DNA from 3 places in the Cedecea neteri genome. Region 3 is predicted to be linked to each of the others. Evidence: predicted binding sites of a transcription regulator. Region 3 holds the regulator's gene; each other region holds the start of a gene.
The links. Region 3 encodes LexA, which represses DNA repair genes until DNA is damaged. Its sites were predicted from a motif close to TNCTGTATGTACATACAGNA; they were not measured.
Positions count from the first base shown of each region.

Region 1: LH86_RS11950 (DNA translocase FtsK 4TM domain-containing protein) is a predicted target of LexA. The motif match lies at 2,066-2,085, and genes of this name have one in related genera.
Region 2: sbmC (DNA gyrase inhibitor SbmC) is a predicted target of LexA. The motif match lies at 2,123-2,142, and genes of this name have one in related genera.

Region 1 is NZ_CP009459.1:2,526,683-2,530,905, forward strand. Features, by position in the region: gene trxB (thioredoxin-disulfide reductase) at 72-1,040, opposite strand; gene lrp (leucine-responsive transcriptional regulator Lrp) at 1,533-2,027, shown strand; gene LH86_RS11950 (DNA translocase FtsK 4TM domain-containing protein) at 2,148-4,223, shown strand, end outside.
Region 2 is NZ_CP009459.1:4,016,225-4,020,447, reverse strand. Features, by position in the region: gene LH86_RS18815 (acyltransferase family protein) at 1-597, opposite strand, end outside; gene dacD (serine-type D-Ala-D-Ala carboxypeptidase DacD) at 850-2,016, shown strand; gene sbmC (DNA gyrase inhibitor SbmC) at 2,169-2,633, shown strand; gene LH86_RS18800 (VOC family protein) at 2,646-3,080, shown strand; gene LH86_RS18795 (FUSC family protein) at 3,235-4,223, shown strand, end outside.
Region 3 is NZ_CP009459.1:1,398,912-1,403,134, forward strand. Features, by position in the region: gene plsB (glycerol-3-phosphate 1-O-acyltransferase PlsB) at 1-662, opposite strand, end outside; gene LH86_RS06555 (diacylglycerol kinase) at 794-1,162, shown strand; gene lexA (transcriptional repressor LexA) at 1,272-1,880, shown strand; gene dinF (MATE family efflux transporter DinF) at 1,958-3,292, shown strand; gene LH86_RS06570 (CsbD family protein) at 3,527-3,736, shown strand; gene zur (zinc uptake transcriptional repressor Zur) at 3,808-4,223, opposite strand, start outside.

The DNA of each region.
Region 1 (4,223 bases), 1.1 Mb from region 3:
TTGACAGGCAATGTTACATGGCAGAAACAAGAAAGGCGACCTGCAAGGCCGCCTTTTTTAACATCTTTAAATTATTTACACTGTTCGGCCAGGCCGTCGAGATAACGTTCGGCGTCCAGAGCAGCCATACAGCCGGTTCCGGCAGAAGTGATGGCCTGACGATAAATATGATCCATCACATCGCCTGCGGCAAATACACCCGGAATGCTGGTCTGCGTGGCGTTGCCATGAATGCCAGACTGCACTTTAATGTAGCCGTTTTCCAGTTCCAATTGACCATTGAAAATGGCGGTGTTCGGGCTGTGCCCTATAGCCACGAATAAACCAGCGACTTCCAGCTCTTCGGTAATATCGGTGTTTTGCGTGTCACGCAGGCGAAGACCGCTAACACCCATTTGATCGCCCGTGACTTCTTCCAGCGTGCGGTGGGTGTGGAGCACAATGTTGCCATTCTGCACTTTATCCATCAGACGGTTGATCAGGATCTTCTCCGCACGGAAGCTGTCGCGACGGTGGATCAAATGCACTTCTGAAGCGATGTTGGCCAGATAAAGCGCTTCTTCAACTGCGGTATTCCCGCCGCCGATGACCGCGACTTTCTGATTGCGATAGAAGAAACCATCACAGGTGGCGCAGGCAGAAACGCCACGGCCTTTAAACGCTTCTTCAGAAGGTAGGCCAAGGTAGCGTGCAGATGCTCCGGTAGCGATAATCAGTGCGTCGCAGGTGTATTCGCCGCTGTCGCCCACAAGGCGGAAAGGACGGTTCTGCAGATCGACACTGGTGATGTGGTCGAACAGAATTTCGGTTTCGAACTTGGCCGCATGCTCGTGCATACGTTCCATCAGTAACGGACCGGTCAGGTCGTTAGGATCGCCAGGCCAGTTTTCGACTTCGGTTGTGGTGGTCAGCTGACCGCCTTTTTCCATCCCGGTAATCAGAACCGGTTTTAAGTTGGCGCGTGCAGCGTAGACCGCTGCGGTATAGCCCGCAGGGCCGGAGCCAAGAATAAGCAGCTTACTGTGTTTAGCTGTGCCCATGAGATCCTCATTGAACGTTTACAGACAATGAGGGTGATTGTAGGGAATTCGTTGCAGTAAAAAAAGAGTGCAGCAATGTTGTTAACGATGTGTGTCATTGATGCTGCCTATAAGCCCAATGAATATCGCCGTCATGTGCATAAATAATCATTGTAATAGCATGGTAATCACGGTGCGAAAATGATGAATAATCATCAGCCAAAAGGAATATATGGCACGTTCCACTAAAAATAGATGTTTTGCTTTGACAATCCCCTAAGCATTTGCGAAAACATTCGAGGAAGAAAAACATTTGGTGATGTGGAAGCCGCGTGCTCTCGCGCAAACCTGATGCAAATTTACCGAGTTATTGAAATTTACGCATGACGTGGACAGACGCTATGCGTGATGTCGATGACAGCCGCAAGGCATCGGTCTTCTCACGTACACCCTGAACATTGACGTCACCAGGGTTATGGCAGGTGAAGGAAGGAATAGAGAGAGACAATAATAATGGTAGATAGCAAGAAGCGCCCGGGCAAAGATCTCGACCGTATCGATCGCAATATTCTCAACGAATTGCAAAAGGATGGGCGCATTTCTAACGTTGAGCTTTCAAAGCGTGTTGGGCTTTCGCCGACGCCGTGCCTTGAGCGCGTTCGTCGTCTGGAACGTCAGGGTTTTATTCAGGGCTATACGGCGCTGTTAAACCCGCATTATCTGGATGCCTCGCTGCTGGTATTTGTTGAGATTACTCTGAATCGTGGCGCCCCGGATGTGTTTGAGCAATTTAACGCCGCAGTGCAGAAACTTGAAGAAATTCAAGAGTGTCATCTCGTATCCGGTGATTTCGACTACTTGTTGAAAACACGCGTACCGGATATGTCGGCGTATCGTAAACTCTTAGGTGAGACCCTGCTGCGTCTGCCGGGCGTGAACGACACCCGTACTTATGTTGTCATGGAAGAGGTCAAACAGAGTAACCGTTTGGTCATTAAGACCCGTTAATACGGGCCAGGTGCAAAATTGGCGTATTTTGGTTACACTCCTGGGAATCCATACAGCAACAGCCCGGCAGGCCGCCGGTGCTGTTGTCTCCATTGAGTTTAAGGACCTGGAGAGCCTTTCTTGAGCCAGGAATATACCGAAGATAAAGAAGTAACATTGCGGAAACTGAGCAGCGGGCGCCGTTTACTCGAGGCGTTGCTGATCCTTGTTGCCTTATTCGCCATCTATTTGATGGTTGCCTTGTTAAGCTTTAACCCCTCAGACCCCAGCTGGTCGCAAACCGCGTGGCATGAGCCAATCCATAATTTGGGTGGCGCGCCGGGAGCGTGGTTTGCCGATACGTTGTTCTTCATTTTTGGCGTGATGGCCTACACCATTCCGGTGATTATCATCGGTGGCTGCTGGTTCACCTGGCGCCAGCGCGATAGTGAAGAATTCATCGATTATTTTGCCGTTTCGCTGCGCCTGATCGGCGTTCTTGCAATGGTGCTGACCTCTTGTGGTCTGGCGGCCATCAACGCGGACGATATTTGGTACTTCGCTTCGGGCGGCGTGCTGGGCAGTTTGCTTAGCACCGCTATGATGCCGCTGTTGAATAGCAGCGGTGGCACAATTGCGCTGCTTTGCGTTTGGGCTGCTGGTCTGACGCTGTTCACCGGCTGGTCCTGGGTCAGTATTGCTGAGAAACTTGGCAGCGCGGTGCTGACCGTGCTGACTTTTGCCAGCAACCGCACCCGCAGGGATAACACCTGGCAGGATGAGGACGAATACGAAGAAGAGCATGACGAAGACGAAGCGCCGCAGGTTTCTGCTGAGAAACGTGAATCTCGTCGGGCGCGCATTTTACGCGGGGCGCTTGCGCGCAAGCAGCGCCTGTCGCAGAAGTTTGCTAATCCTAACGGCCGCAAAACAGATGCTGCATTGTTCTCCGGCAAGCGTATGGACGACGCTGAAGACGACGTGTTGTTCAGCGCTCGTGGCGTAGAAGCGGATCCGAACGATGTGCTGTTCTCCGGGCATAAAGCCACTTTGCCTGAAGATCAGGAATACGATCCGCTGTTCAGCGGGCATTCTGCCGTTGAGCCTGTTGCCGCGGCAACTGTCGCAACAGCCGCTAGTCAGTCGTGGGCTACGCCAGTACCGCCGGTTGCGCCAATGCCTCCAGTATCTACACCTGCCCCCGTCGTTGACGCTGAGTCTGCTGCCCCAACGATTGCCTGGGAACCGGCACCGACAACGGTCACGCCAGACCCGGTTATTGCGCCTGCCCCGGATCATTACAGTTCGCCGCACCCGGCAAGCATCCAACAGCAGGTTGTGCCTGAGACACATCAAAGCTGGTCTGAACCGGTTGTGCCAGTGGCTCAGCCAGCCGTTGAACCACAGCCCGTACCTGAGCCGGTAGAAGAGGTGAAATACGTTCGCCCGCCGATGTACCACTTTGAAGAAGTGGAAGAGAAGCGAGCCCGGGAACGTGAACAGCTTGCGGCGTGGTACCAACCAGTCAATGAGCCAAAGCCTGATCCTTACAGCTATGCGCCGGTAAAATCTGCGATGCCGGAGCAGGCTCAACCTTCGATACCGACATCTGCGCCCGTTTCCTCGTCGTTATCGGCACCAGAAATGCCAGTGCCGGATTTAACGCAGAGTGCATCAGGCGTTCAGCAGGCAGTTAAAACTGCAGCTGCTGCGGCGGCATTTTCACCCGTGTTCAGTATCACCAGCGATGTGCCACGTCCTCAAGTAAAAGAAGGTATTGGCCCTCAACTGCCACGTCCGAACCGGGTACGCGTTCCGACTCGTCGTGAACTGGCCTCCTACGGCATAAAACTGCCTTCCCAGCGAATGGCAGAAGAGCAGGCGAGACTTGCCGAGAACCAGCAGTCTGAAGACGATTACGGCGATGAAAGCGATGCGCTGCAGCAGCACGAACTGGCTCGCCAGTTTGCAGCCCAGCAACAGCAGCGCTATGGCGAAGAGTACGAAGACGAAAGCTGGTCTGAAGAACAGCAGGCCGAGGCGGAAGAGGCAGAACTTGCGCGTCAGTTTGCTGCGCAGCAGCAACAGCGCTATAGCGAGCAGCCACAGCAGAACAATGCGCCGTTCTCTCTGGACGACTTTGATTTCCAGTCATCGTTGAAGGAGCTGGTGGATGATACGCCGAGCGAGCCGCTGTTTACCCCGAGCTTTGAACCG
Region 2 (4,223 bases), 2.0 Mb from region 3:
CGGGAAGAGCCAGCGAGCCGCCAGGCAAACCACCATCAGCAGCGGAGCGCTAACCGCAAACCCGTAGCGCATCACCAGCAGCATAATGAACGGGAACAGCAGGTAAAACTGCATCTCCAGCCCGATGCTCCAGTCCGGCAACACGGTGCGGAAGGACCAGGCCGGTAGCAGGCCAAAAATAAACGTCAGATGGCTGAAAATATTCATTGCGGAGTGGTCGGCATAGCGGCTGCTTGCGGTGGCGGTTGTCGGCCATGCGCTGGCGATAATATCGCGCATTTCGCCAAACCAGCTACCAAAAATCAGCGCCACGACCAGCAGCAAATAATAGAGCGGGGCGATGCGAAAAAAGCGGCGTAGCCAGAATTTTCGAAAAGTATCCGGGCTATTCCATGGCTCTTTTTCCCTGCGCTCCTGATAATTTTTTGCCATCAAATACCCTGACAGCAAAATAAATAAATCGACTCCCATCCCCGGGTCGTAAAGAAGAGGAATGCGGCACTGCACCAGCAGGCAAATGTGGCCGAGCAAAACCCAAAGCGAGGCCAGCCCTCGCAGCCCCTCCAGCTCAGGAAACCAGCGTTTACTTTCCACCATACGATGACCTTTATGCGTGTATTCTTCGGTCAGAGTAAAAATGAATCAGCGCCGCCACAATCAGAATGTCACACAAACATGGAATATCGGAATAAACGCAGTGCGATGCATGGGGGAATATATTCCGTACAAATATCATTCATTATTATTGCTAAATATGAAATGTCATATTTTCTTGCAATTTAAAGAAGCAAATTAACAAGAACTCCCGTAAAACGAGCCGCTGTAAATTAAGTCTTTGAGGAAATTCCGTTGAAAACCCGCCTGCTTGTTGCCCTGAGCTTTTTGTCCCTTTCCGTCAATGCTGCTTATGCTGATGATATTTTCCCCCACCAGCCGCAGCCACCTCAGGTAGAAGCTGGCGCATGGGTGCTGATGGATTACACCACCGGGCAGGTGTTGACCGCAGGCAATGAACACGTCCAGCGTAATCCTGCCAGCCTGACAAAACTGATGACCGGCTATGTCGTTGACCGCGCAATCGACAGTAAACGTATTACCCCGGACGACGTTGTGACGGTGGGGAAAGACGCCTGGGCAAAAGGTAACCCGGTGTTTGACGGCTCATCGCTGATGTTCATTAAACCCGGCGACCGGGTGACCGTGCGCGATCTCAGCCGCGGATTGATCATCGATTCAGGGAACGATGCCTGCGTTGCGCTGGCAGATTATGTCGCCGGGGGACAAAAGCAGTTTGTCGCCATGATGAACCACTATGTCGAACAGCTTGGCCTGCACGACACCCATTTTGAAACTGTGCATGGCCTGGACGCGCCGGGGCAGCACAGCTCCGCTTATGATCTTGCCGTTTTATCCCGAGCTATCATCCACGGTGAACCCCAGTTCTACCATATGTACAGCGAACGCAGTCTCACCTGGAACGGGATTACCCAGCAAAACCGCAACGGCCTGCTGTGGGATAAATCCCTGAACGTGGATGGCCTGAAAACGGGGCACACCGAGACGGCAGGGTTTAACATTATTGCTTCCAGCGTGCTGGGTCAGCGCCGGCTGATCGCGGTGATTATGGGCGGCCTTAGCTCAAAAGGGCGTGAAGAGCAGGCCCGCAAGCTGCTGCACTGGGGGCAGGATAACTTCGATACCGTGCAGGTCTTACAAAAAGGCAAATCGATTGGCAGCGAGCACATCTGGTACGGCAACAAAGCCAATATCAATGTGGGCCCGGACCAGGACGTCTTCCTCGCGCTGCCTAAATCAGAAGTGCCGAACATCAAAGCAAAGTATGTACTGAGCAAGCAGGACATGGAGGCCCCGCTGGCAGCCAATACGCAGGTTGGCGAGATCCAGCTGTTTGATGGCGACAAGCTTATCTCCCACTGGCCGCTTGTGAACCTCACGCCAGTGGAGAAAGGCGGGATGTTCTCACGTCTCGGCGATTTTATCAGCCGCAAGCTTTAACCCTTTGTATTGTTGATGAACCGCGCAAATTGCGCGGTTTTTTTGTGTCCATTTCCTGCGAGGTTGCTCCCAAATCTGGCAGCTTGTGCCTCACCTTTAAAAAATATAGTGTATAAATGTACAGTGTATTTATTCATCAGCGTGGAGGCAGTATGACGTTCAAAGTTCAGCATGTTCCGGCGCGGAAAGTGGCCGGTTTTCATCTGGTCGGGCCGTGGGAAACCACGGTTCCGCAAGGGTTTGGCCAACTGGCAATGTGGGCGAAAACCCACAGCCTGAATGGAGACTGGCTAGCCGTTTACTATGACGACCCCGATGTTGTTCCGCCAGAAAAGCTCCGCGTGGACACTGTGCTGGGCGTGCCAGAGGATTTCAAACTACCGGAAAACAGCGAAGGCGTTATCATCACGGCTATTGAGGCAGATACGTACGCCATCGGCCATGCCATCGTAAAAAATGAAGCGTTCCAGGAGGCCTGGGAAACCTTCTTTGACCAGGTAGAGGCTGACGGTAGCTATCAGCTAACTGGCAAACCCTGTTACGAAATCTATCTCAACGACGGCTCGACGTCCGGCGTATGGGAAATTGATATGTATATCCCGGTCGCTAAAGTCTGACAGGAGCTAACCATGACGGAAGCTATCGCAGGATTAAACGTGTTATTCATCGCCGGGTATGGCCCCGTTACGCGCGACGTGGCGGAAAGCGCCGGGTTTTATCAGCAGGTGCTCGGCCTGCCGCTAAAATCGATGGAAGGCAACGAGGACTATCTGGCAACGGAGCACGGCGCGCTGGATGGCGTGAAGCATTTTGCGCTCTGGCCGCTCGCTCAGGCGGCACAGTCCTGCTTCGGCATGGACAGCTGGCCAGAGCACATTGTCGCGCCCCAAAGCTGGGTTGAGTTTGAAGTAGAAGATGTCGGGCAAGCGACAGCCGTGTTAAAGCAGGCTGGGTATCAGATGCTGGTGGATCATCGTATCGAGCCCTGGGGGCAAACAGTGTCACGTTTGCTCAGCCCCGAAGGGCTGCTGGTGGGCGTGACCGTTACGCCCTGGCTGCGCTAGCTGGATTGAATTCGGGCGGCAGTCTGCCGCCCATTTCTGATTTTCAGCAAAGAAATGTGAAATATTCCGCGTAAAAGCCCCGCCGCACCTGGCGACATGATTTCTTTGTGAGAAAAACGAGTACAATTTCTTTTTTATTTCCGGAGAGCCGGGTGTGCGCCCCGACAAATCACTGACCCCGTTTGAGATCCGTATTTACCGCAACTATCGCGTTGCCCACGGGATACGTATCGCCCTTGCTTTTGTGCTGACTTTTGTTCTGGTTCGCCTGCTGAACATCCCCGAAGGCACCTGGCCGCTTATCACGCTGGTGGTGGTGATGGGCCCCATTTCCTTTTGGGGCAACGTGGTTCCGCGCGCTTTCCAGCGTATTGGCGGCACCATTTTTGGCGCGGCCATCGGGCTAATAGCCCTCAAGCTGGAGCTTTTTTCATTACCGTTAATGGTTATCTGGTGTGGGCTGGCGATGTTCCTGTGCGGCTATCTGGCGCTGGGCAAACGGCCTTATCAGGCATTGCTTATCGGCATCACGCTTTCCGTGGTCGTTGGGGCGCCACCGGGGGATATGGAAGTTGCTCTGTGGCGCAGCGGCGACGTTATCTTTGGCTCTCTTCTGGCTATGTTATTTACCAGCGTTTACCCGCAGCGGGCGTTTATCCACTGGCGTATCCAGATGGCGACCTTCGTGCAGGCGTTTAGCAAAATTTATACTGCGGGGTTCTCGCCAAACCTTGTGGAGCGCCCACGACTGGAAAAGCCCCTGCAAAAAATCCTGAATGACGTGGTTAAGATGCGCGCCCTGATTGGCCCCGCCGGCAAAGAAACCCGTATTCAGAAGTCAGTCTTTGAGGCAATTCAGACCATTAATCGCAATATGGTTTGCACGCTGGAGCTGCAAATCAACGCCTATTGGGCGACGCGGGAAAGCCATTTTGTGATGATCAATGCCCATACGTTGCGCGACACGCAGCAAATGACGCAGCGCACGCTGGCGGCTATTGCTAAGGCGCTGTATGAAGGGAACCCTTCGCCTATCTCCGCCAATACTGAGAAACTGAACGAAATCGTCTTTGAACTGCGCCAACTGATGGAAGAGGGTAAAGGCAGGGAACTGCAGGAGACGCCTATTCACGGCTATGTCTG
Region 3 (4,223 bases):
AGCAGCTTGTTGAAGAGGTCCTGGCGAACCGGCAGGCGCGGGCCAACGGCAGCCAGGCGCTGGCGGGCAAAGTGAGTGCGCGCCACGCGAGCCAGTTTTTGGGCGATAATCTTGTCCGTACCGTGTTCGGTTGCCATGCGGCGAAGCGACACTGGCGGCGAGAAACGCACGAAGCTATCGCGACCCAGCCAGGAAACTGCAAAGAATTTCTGGACGCCGTTCAGCGTGCGTAAAGGCGGGTTGATTTCGCCTTTTTCGCGCCCTGGCGAGCGGCCGAACATCACGGAAACCGGCACCATCTGTACATCGAGATCGGGATTGCTGCGGTGCAGATCCAGATAATCGTGGAACAGTTTTACCGACTCTTCTTTTGGCGTGTAATAGGTAAAGACGCGCGGCCCGCCGTGGATAAACACGTAGCGCGGCAGCAGTACGCCGTCAATTTCCAGAGGTTCCAGCGGGTCGGGCAGGTCGTGATCCAGACATTGGGCACGCAGCGTCAGTAAGTCTGCCTTAGAATTGTAGGGCAGGACGTACATGATGGGGCGTGAAGGGTCCAGACCGAGTTCGGTTTGCGGATCCGCCGGGATAGACTTGCTCTTTACCAGAACGCTTAATGGTAAATTCAGTAATTTGTAGTAAATTCTTGGCCAGCCTGACATAAATGATGTAAAGCCTCAGGTTAATAATGCAAATGCGCCGCAAGGATATCAGAAACTCTGGGGAATTTCTGTGGCGCTGCGATTTAGACTCAATGAGCATTGACGCTCAATCTTTAAAAAGGTTTCCTTGAATGGCGAATAATACCACTGGCATCACCCGCATTATTAAGGCTGCAGGCTACTCGTGGAAAGGGCTCCGTGCGGCCTGGATCAACGAAGCCGCCTTTCGTCAGGAGGGCGTGGCTGCGGTCATCGCTATCATCATCGCCTGCTGGCTGGACGTGGACCCCATCACGCGTATTTTACTGATTGGCTCGGTTGTTTTGGTGATGATTGTCGAAATCCTCAACAGCGCCATTGAAGCGCTGGTTGACCGTGTCGGCACCGAGTACCACGAGCTTTCAGGGCGAGCCAAAGATATGGGTTCAGCCGCCGTATTGATAGCGATTATCCTTGCGGTTGCGACCTGGGCCACCTTGCTTTGGTCACATTTGCGATAGCCCTTCCAGAATAGTTTAAGTCGCTGGTTTTTTGCTTAATTTGTGGTTTCAAAATCGCCCGGGGCTGTATATACTCACAGCATAACTGTATAAACACCCAGGGGGCGGAATGAAAGCACTAACTACCAGGCAGCAAGAGGTGTTTGATCTCATTCGGGATCATATCAACCAGACCGGCATGCCACCTACGCGCGCCGAAATTGCACAACGTCTGGGGTTCCGTTCTCCAAACGCAGCGGAAGAGCATCTTAAAGCGCTGGCACGTAAAGGTGCCATCGAGATTGTTTCTGGTGCATCACGCGGTATTCGTCTGCTGGTTGAAGAAGAAAGTGGCCTGCCGCTGGTGGGCCGCGTTGCCGCCGGTGAGCCGCTGCTGGCGCAACAGCACATCGAAGGCCACTACCAGGTTGACCCTTCTCTGTTCAAGCCGAATGCCGACTTCCTGCTGCGCGTCAGCGGCATGTCGATGAAAGATATCGGCATCATGGACGGTGATTTATTAGCGGTACACAAAACTCAGGACGTGCGCAACGGCCAGGTCGTTGTCGCGCGTATCGACGATGAAGTGACCGTGAAACGCCTGAAAAAGCAGGGTAACACCGTGCACCTGCTGCCGGAAAACAGCGAGTTCCAGCCTATCGTGGTCGATCTTCGCGAGCAGAATTTTAGCATTGAAGGCCTGGCCGTCGGGGTGATCCGCAACGGCGAATGGCTGTAACACCTCTTCCGGTGGTGCGGTAAATCTGCCGTACCACCTGCCTTAAACACCTCTCAATTTTCCCCTGGATCATTCCCATGCGATTCTTTTCGTCAACGGATGGTGCGCTGTGGCGGCTTGCGCTGCCGATGATTTTTTCCAACATTACCGTGCCGCTGCTGGGCCTGGTCGATACGGCGGTCATTGGTCATCTTGATAGCCCGACTTATCTCGGCGGGGTGGCTATCGGCGCCACGGCGACCAGTTTCCTCTTTATGCTGCTGCTTTTTCTGCGCATGAGCACCACCGGGTTAACGGCGCAGGCTTTTGGTGCGAACGATCCGCAGCGGCTGGCGCGCGCGCTGGTTCAACCCCTGATGCTGGCGCTGATAGCCGGGCTGGCTATCGTGGTCCTGCGTTATCCACTGATCAACCTTGCGCTGCACGTTGTTGGCGGCAATGACGAGGTGCTGTATCAGGCAAGGCGGTTCCTGGAGATCCGCTGGCTGAGCGCCCCGGCATCGCTGGCTAACCTCGTGCTGTTAGGCTGGTTGCTTGGCGTGCAGTATGCGCGGGCGCCGGTCATTCTGCTGGTCGTCGGCAATTTGATTAATATCGTGCTCGACCTCTGGCTGGTGATGGGGCTGCACATGAACGTGCAGGGGGCGGCGTTGGCCACGGCGGTGTCCGAATATGCCACGTTTATTATCGGCCTGGTGATGGTGCGGAAGGTACTGAAGCTGCGGGGTATTAGCTGGGCTCGTCTTAAGACGGCCTGGCAGGGGGATTTACGCAAGCTGCTGGCGCTTAACCGCGACATTATGCTGCGTTCGCTGCTGCTGCAAATTTGCTTTGCTTCCATCACCATTTTTGGAGCGCGTCTCGGCAGCGAAATTGTCGCCGTTAACGCCGTGCTGATGACGCTGTTGACCTTTACCGCTTATGCGCTGGACGGCTTTGCTTACGCCGTGGAAGCCCATTCAGGGCAGGCCTACGGGGCGCGTAACCGTGGGCAGTTGCTCGAGGTTTGGGGGGCCGCGTGCAGGCAGGCGGGGCTGGTTGCGCTAGCGTTTGCCGCAATTTATGCCTTTGCCGGGGAGCAAATTGTCGCGCTGCTCACTTCCCTGCCGGAGCTTCGTGTTCTGGCAAATCATTACCTCGCCTGGCAGGTTATTTTGCCGGTCGTGGGCGTTTGGTGCTACCTGCTGGACGGTATGTTTATCGGCGCGACGCGGGGGGCCGAAATGCGAAACAGCATGGCGGTTGCGGCGTTGGGCTTTGGCGTGACGATGCTTACTCTGCCTTTGTGGGGCAACCACGCTCTGTGGCTGTCGCTGGCGGTGTTTTTAGCCTTGCGTGGCCTGTCGCTTGGCGTCATCTGGCGACGCCACTGGCGCAATAACACCTGGTTCGCTACTTCGGGCGGCCACTGATCCTGCTTCCAGGCCTTCGTTAACCCATCTTCTATCGTGCTGATTTCTCGTTTTTAAGGCGAGGAATCAGCATGTCATCGTTTTTAAGAATGGTTAAAGATTCTGAGTTTTAAATTTAACTCAGAATCCTTGTCTACAATTACCTTTACATCCAGCAGACAGTGGGTGTGTTCCAGAAAGTCAGCATCCTGCAGCCTGGATGCAAAATCTAAACCGAACGATGAGGAGATGACGATGAATAAGGACGAAATCGGCGGTAACTGGAAGCAGTTCAAAGGTACGATCAAAGAGAAATGGGGTAAGCTGACCGATGACGATATGACCGTCATCGAAGGGAAGCGTGACCAGCTGGTAGGTAAAATCCAGGAACGCTACGGCTACGCCAAAGACCAGGCAGAGAAAGAAGTGAAGGACTGGGAGTCCGGGAGCAAATACCGCTGGTAACCTGGCGGACCCTCAAATGTGCTACTCAGTAAGACCAATCCTGCCCGGGTACAAGGACGTACCACTCCCTCTTAACGCTTTTTCTTCGGCTGCACTGAATGATCGTGGTCGCAGGCGCCGTGGTGGCTACAGGCTTCAACTTCCGAACAATCAGCACACAGTCCGTGGGCTTCAATCACGTTATGGCGCAGGGCAAACCCCATTTTGGACGCCAGTTTCTGCATAATATCTTCTACACCCTGAGCGGCCTGCTCTTTCACTGCCCCACATCTGTCGCAGATAAACATGGCAGAAGAGTGGGTTGGATGATCGATAAAATTACACAGCACGTAACTGTTGTTGGATTCCACACGGTGCACAAAACCTTGCTCCAGCAGAAAATCCAGCGCGCGATAAACCGTTGGAGGCTTAGCCTGTGGCTCGCTAACGCGCAGGAGATCCAGCAGGTCGTAGGCGCTGATGGCCCCGGTTTGCTCGGCCATAAGGC